Regions from separate parts of the Lysinibacillus sp. SGAir0095 genome, predicted to be linked through region 2. Evidence: a T-box and tRNA genes for the amino acid it is inferred to sense, from the RefSeq annotation. Region 2 holds a T-box; the other holds one or more tRNA genes.
What was found. The T-box of region 2 lies ahead of argS (arginine--tRNA ligase). A T-box ahead of a tRNA ligase gene usually reads a tRNA of that ligase, here a tRNA-Arg.
Positions count from the first base shown of each region.

Region 1 (3,428 bases), 800 kb from region 2:
TAATTCCTTTGACATTCCCGTGTAGCGATTTAAATACCATCGATTCTTTTCCGTTAACTTATCAAAGCGTTTATATAAGACATGACGCATTTTTTTGCACTTTTTTCGATCGTATGGATGCCAATCCTTCTGCACTTTACGACGCACCTCGTCTAGAGCCCAATAAATATAGCGACAATAATGGAATCGATCGGCAATAATGATAGGACGATTTAACGCTTTTTTAACAGCTGCTTTAAAGCTTGGATTCATATCCATTACGACGACTTCTACAGCTGATCCATATGTCATTAGATAATCCTTAATCGTTTCTTTTCTACGATTCGGTAAAATATCAATTGGTTCGTGCGTTTCAGCGTTGGCAATGATTAGTTGATAGGTCCCCGCATCTGTATCTCCTTTATATTCATCGATCGCAATACATTTTGGTAAATGGACCCCTTCATTTAGCTGCTCCTTTACCACCTTTTTAAAGCGACGAATTACCGTCGAACTGGATGTTCCAAGGACTTCTGCTGCTTCTTTAAATGTCTTTGCCTTTACTGAACGGATTCCAACAACTTGGTTCCATTCTTTTGAGTAACGTTGATACTTATCCACGAAAGGGGATTTTTCCGAGAAGCGTTTTCCGCACTCACATACATAACGTCGGCGTTTATAGAAAAGGATGGTTAATCGTTCAAACCACTTTAAATGTTTAATTTTTTGAATTCGATAATCATGTATTTTAGAGGTCATTTTTTTACACTCAGGACACTGATGTTCTTTCTTCGGAATTGAAACGTAAAGTGCGATACGCTCCCCGATTTCTTCAATCTTATGAACAGTTACACCTTTTAATCCTGGGATATTTCTGTTAAAATTCATAATGCACGTATCACCTTTCATTGCTTGTTTCTCGACAATTCAAGTATATCGAAATCGGTGATTACGTGCTTTTTTTTATTTCAAATTGTAGTAAAACCCCAACAAATATTATAGAACCGGATTTTTTAATTGGAAATAAAAAACAACCCGAAAAGTTTCGTTAAAAACTTCTCGGGCCGTTTTTTTCTTTATGGTTTCAAACCTCAAACTAAAACACTTGATCGTAACTTATAAAAAAATTATATGAAAAGATTGGTAATAATAGTTTAAAGAGAATGAATTGGGGATAAAATGAATTGGTACAGTAATTGCATTTTATCCCGTTATCTTTCATTCCCTCTGGATTCTATTAGGCTGCTAAGCTAATAGAGTCCATGGAAGGTCTACCTTATTAAAATCATAGTTGAAGCAGTAAAATGGCGCCCTCGGAGGGAATCGAACCCCCAGCGGAAGAACCGGAATCTTCTGTGTTATCCATTACACCACGAGGACATCTTATCATAGAAAACTTACTCGTAACGCTTTTGAAAATAGAAATTGTTCTTCATTTACATAACTGATAATGCTTTAGGTCATAACGCCAATTGTAAAATACGACTTTTCTATTATACAAATGTATACAGCGTAATTCAACTATTAAATTGAAGTTAAATTTGATATTATTGTGACTTTTTTACAGCAATGCATCATTCCGCTTCTGGTAGTCATTTTCCATTACACTTTTTACTTCTTATTTTAATATTGGTTCATAGAATAATAGCGGATACAACCTGCAACATTTTAGTAAAGGATAGTGTTTTATATTTGACCTTCCTTGACTATTCTGTGTATGATATGTGTACAGCTAAAAGGTAATTCTTTTAGCACTGAGTCAACGAATAAATCTTTTTAAGGAGGATTTACAAATGAATTTAATTCCTACAGTTATTGAACAAACAAATCGTGGAGAGCGTGCTTATGACATTTACTCTCGTCTTTTAAAAGACCGCATCATCTTACTAGGTAGCGCTATCGATGATAATGTTGCGAACTCAATTGTTGCCCAATTATTATTCTTAGCAGCAGAAGATCCAGAGAAAGATATTTCTTTATACATTAACTCTCCTGGTGGATCGATTACAGCTGGTATGGCGATTTACGATACTATGCAATATATTAAACCACAAGTATCAACAATTTGTATCGGTATGGCTGCTTCAATGGGTGCCTTTTTACTTGCTGCTGGTGAACCAGGCAAACGCTTCGCTTTACCAAATGCTGAAGTCATGATTCACCAACCACTTGGTGGCGCTCAAGGTCAAGCAACCGAGATTGAAATTGCTGCAAAACGCATTCTATTCTTACGCGATAAATTAAACCAAATCTTATCTGATCGTACAGGTCAACCATTAGAACGCATTTCTAAAGACACTGATCGTGATAACTTCATGACTGCTGAAAATGCAAAAGAATACGGTTTAATTGACCAAATTATTTCTCGTGTAGAAGATAAATAATAAATGACTAAAGTGAAGAGGATTCATATCCTTTTCACTTTTTTTTGCAAAAATCCTTTCAGTCGGATACGGATATTTGAACAATTAAGGCTTATCGAGATTGGACATTCTATAGACAAAGTCATCTAATAAAAAAAGGAATCTCATGAATTGTGAGATCCCTCTGTTGCGAGCGTTTACAAATGATGTTAGCTTATTCTTCTCTTTGAATAAGTGATACTAGTCCATCTACAGCATCTTGTTCGTCTTTTCCATCAGCAATTAGAGTAATCGTTGTTCCTCTTGCAATGGCTAAACTCATAATCCCCATAATAGACTTAGCATTTACTTTTTTCTCATCCTTTTGTAAATACACTTCTGATTTAAAGCGATTGGCTTCTTGAACAAATAATGCCGCTTGTCTCGCCTGCAAACCAGATTTCAATTTTACTTCCACATTGGTTTCAACCATTTACGATACTCCCTTTCAAACCGTTCATCTGTATACATTTATCTTATCTAAATTGTATGAAAAGAACAATGATAGAATCCTACAATTTTTGAAAACTTCAGTAAAATTTACATTTATCATGATTATACACTATTTTCCAAAATTATTTAATGGTTTCTCCACGTCTTAGTGCCTCGGCGATTTCATCGATTTTACGTAATCGATGGTTGACGCCAGACTTACTTACTGCTCCTGTAGATACCATTTCTCCAAGCTCTTTTAAAGTAACGTCCTGATATTCAACTCGCAGCCTTGCAATTTCTCTTAATTTTTCTGGTAGTTGGTCTAAGCCAATCGAGTTTTCTATAAAACGAATATTTTCTACTTGACGAATGGCTGCACCAATCGTTTTATTTAAGTTCGCTGTTTCACAGTTTACAATTCGGTTTACACTATTTCGCATATCACGCAAAATTCGCACATCCTCGAACTTTAGCATGGCCTGTACAGCGCCAACAATTCCCATAAAATCGGATATTTTTTCAGCTTCTTTTAAATAGGTTACGAATCCCTTTTTTCGTTCAATGGTTTTGGCATTCAAGTTAAACTTGTTCATCAACTCTGCTAATGCTTCA
Region 1 is NZ_CP028083.1:3,269,555-3,272,982, forward strand. Features, by position in the region: gene C1N55_RS16215 (ISL3 family transposase) at 1-867, opposite strand, end outside; tRNA gene C1N55_RS16220 (tRNA-Arg) at 1,285-1,359, opposite strand; gene clpP (ATP-dependent Clp endopeptidase proteolytic subunit ClpP) at 1,773-2,363, shown strand; gene C1N55_RS16230 (HPr family phosphocarrier protein) at 2,557-2,814, opposite strand; gene whiA (DNA-binding protein WhiA) at 2,957-3,428, opposite strand, start outside.
Region 1: it encodes a tRNA-Arg, which carries the amino acid that the T-box ahead of argS (arginine--tRNA ligase) is inferred to sense. The anticodon was not compared.

Region 2 (3,428 bases):
TCTTTTGACTTACCGGCTTTAATGACCTTTACCATTATTAATTCCTCCTCTTAAGTTGTGAATACGCTTTCACAACTATCTTGAAAGCGTATTTAAAATAATAAAATTAGCATTCCTTTATAAATGAATACGTATGCAAAAACTTTTAAAAGATATACGTATCCATCCATTATGAATACGTATGCAAATAAGCTATAAGACAAGAATATTCTGATAATACGAAAATGTCAATACCCTTATGTTGTTTTTCTCTCGATTAGTTCTCCATTTATCTCTATATTCCCGATTCTATCTGTGTATTCTTCAATTTCGGAAATGATGTATTTCACAGTTTCTTCCGCCATTTGAGAAATTGGTTGCTCCCAAGTTGTTAAATTATAAATTGGCCAAGCCGCCATTTCGATATTATCAAATCCAATCACCTTCGTTTCTGATGGAACCTCAATTGATTGCTCACGAAGGGCATCTAAAACGCCTAATGCCATAATATCGTTTGCCACGAAGAAAGCGCCAGGAACATCTCCATTTTGGACAATCATCTTTGCTGTTTTATAACCACCATCATAAGAATAATCGGAATGATAGACTTGGTACGGCACATTGTATTTTATTAATATTTCTGAAAAACCTTTTTCACGTTCAATACTTGTAGACGTGTTTCTTACCCCTGAAATATAGACCATGTCCTGGCAACCTTTTTTTATTAAATACTCGGCAATTTGACGGCTCGCTACCAAGTTGTCTGTACCTACTGAAAAGAAGTTTTGTTCTTCCACTTTTCGGTTAAATAATACCACTGGTATTTTATTATTTTTGAACTCCGCTATAACCTTCAATGAAAGTGTAGCGTCCGTAATAATAACACCTGCCACATTGTAGTGTAACAGCATTTCGATATCCTCTTTTTGTATTTCATCGTGGTTTGTATGGACAAACAAAATACTATAACCGAGCTCTTTAAAATGCGTCGTGAATTCTTTTAATACCTGTGGATAGAACGGGTTATGAACTCCCTTCATCACAAGCCCAATCAATCTCGTTTTATTCGTAATTAAACTGCGAGCAAACTCATTCGGAACATAACCTAATTCCTCAGCAGCAGCTAGCACCTTCTTCCGTGTTTTCTCCGAAACGGTAGCCCCTCCAAAAAATACTCTCGAGACAGAAGATTGTGATACTCCTGCAAGTTTAGCTACATCCCTAGCATTAATTCCATTACTCATAATCTATCTATTCCTACCCTCATCAAATCAATAATTAAAGTAAATTATACACCATCTGAGAATTTTCAAGTAGGAGAATGCCAAGGTGGAAAAATGTAAGTCCACCTTTCATGTAAAAAAACAGGAAACTCAGAGCCATCCCTTAATTAGAAATTGCCAGAAGGAATTTGATCCCCTTCAAAGATATTTGCAATATTTAGATACAGGTCTTTTATCTCCTTGCTATTTTAGAAACGATTGGTTAAAATCAATATAATTTAATTTTCAAAAATTCTGTGAAAAAGAGAGTAATCAATAAGAACGGCAAAGCGAATTAGGGTTGGTGGGAGCCTAATCTGGAAATATTGATGAAACGTACTTTGGAGAAGTTTCTTGAAACGAAAGCTGTAGAGAAAACCGGGGAAGGCACCTCGTTAACAACGAAAAAGCGGCCGATTGGTTTGTGGCAACTAGAGTGGTACCACGGGAACTTATGCTCTCGTCTCTGTATATAGAGACGAGGGCTTTTTTTATTTTAAGGAGGTTATGACGGTGAAAACAAAGTTTGCAGAGATTATTTCAATTGCATTGGAAGAGAGTTACTCAGCTCGCGAAATAGAAAGTTTATTAGAAACACCTAAGCATTCCGAGTTAGGTGATTTGGCATTTCCCTGTTTTACGTTAGCAAAGAAATTTAAGAAATCACCTGCCTTAATTGCAAAAGAAGTCGCAGAAAAAATCCATGGAGATTTTATAAAAGAAGTACGTGTGGAAAATGGATATATCAACGTCTTCTTCAATCAATTACAATTTGCAAAAGAGGTCATGAGAAAAGTAATTACTGAAAAAGATCAATATGGGGCGAAACCAAAAAATGGCCAAACAGTTGTTTTAGATTTCTCTTCACCAAATATTGCAAAGCCATTTTCAATGGGTCATCTTCGCTCAACTGTAATTGGAAACGCCTTAGCAAACATTTCCGAAAAACAAGGATATGATGCAATTCGCATTAATCATTTAGGTGACTGGGGCACTCAATTCGGAAAGTTGATTGTTGCCTATAGACTATGGGGAAATAAAGCAGCCATTGAACAAAATCCAATTGAAGAATTACTGAAAATTTATGTGAGATTCCATGATGAGGCTGAACACAATGAAGCACTAAATGAGCAGGCTCGTCACGCTTTTAAAGAACTGGAAGAAGGTAATCCAGGAGCAATGGATTTATGGGAATGGTTCCGCTCAGCTTCATTAAAGGAATTTGAACAAATCTATCATATGCTCGGAGTTTCATTTGATTCTTTCCATGGCGAAGCCTTTTATAACCACAAAATGCAGCCGGTCGTAGATGAGCTTACCCAAAATGGGTTACTTAAAGAGTCTGATGGAGCGATGGTTGTCCAGCTAGAAAATATGCCCCCTTGTTTAATTACAAAAAAAGATGGGGCCACGTTATATGCAACACGAGACTTGGCTGCTGCTATTTACCGCCACAAAGTCTATCAGCCAGCAAAACTATTGTATATAGTCGGTAATGAACAATCTCTGCATTTCAAACAATTATTTGCTGTTCTTAAGAAAATGGGCTATGAGTTTGCGGATAACTGTGAGCATATCCCTTTTGGCATGATGTTAAAAGACGGAAAGAAAATGTCTACTCGTAAAGGGAAAGTAGTCTTGCTTGCCGATGTTTTAAAAGAGACGATTAAAGCTGCTAAGAAAAATATTGAAGAGAAAAATCCCGACCTTCCAAATAAAGAAACCGTAGCAAATGAAGTCGGCATTGGCGCAGTCATTTTCAACGATTTAAAAAATGACCGCATGAACGACATCGAGTTTTCCATTGAAAAAATGGTAACCTTCGAGGGAGAAACGGGTCCTTATATTCAATACACAAATGCGCGTATTCAAACACTTTTAACTAAAGGGAAATTTACTCTATCAGACGGCAATTTAAATTACCTTGACGAAGAGGCATGGGAAATTATTAAGTTAATCGAATCCTTCCAAACGGTTATAGAGACAGCCTTTACGCAATCAAGCCCGGCAATCATTGCAAAATACAGTTTGTCTTTAGCAAGAAGTTTCAATAAATATTATGCAAATACGAAATTCTTAACAAATGATTCATTGGAAAAAAAGAGATTGATAGTTGCCTATGCTGTATCCATCATTCTAGAGGAAAGCTTACGATTATTAGGGATTAAAGCTCCAAAAGAAATGTAA
Region 2 is NZ_CP028083.1:4,073,750-4,077,177, forward strand. Features, by position in the region: gene hisD (histidinol dehydrogenase) at 1-35, opposite strand, end outside; gene C1N55_RS20030 (LacI family DNA-binding transcriptional regulator) at 237-1,223, opposite strand; T-box leader at 1,490-1,712, shown strand; gene argS (arginine--tRNA ligase) at 1,749-3,428, shown strand.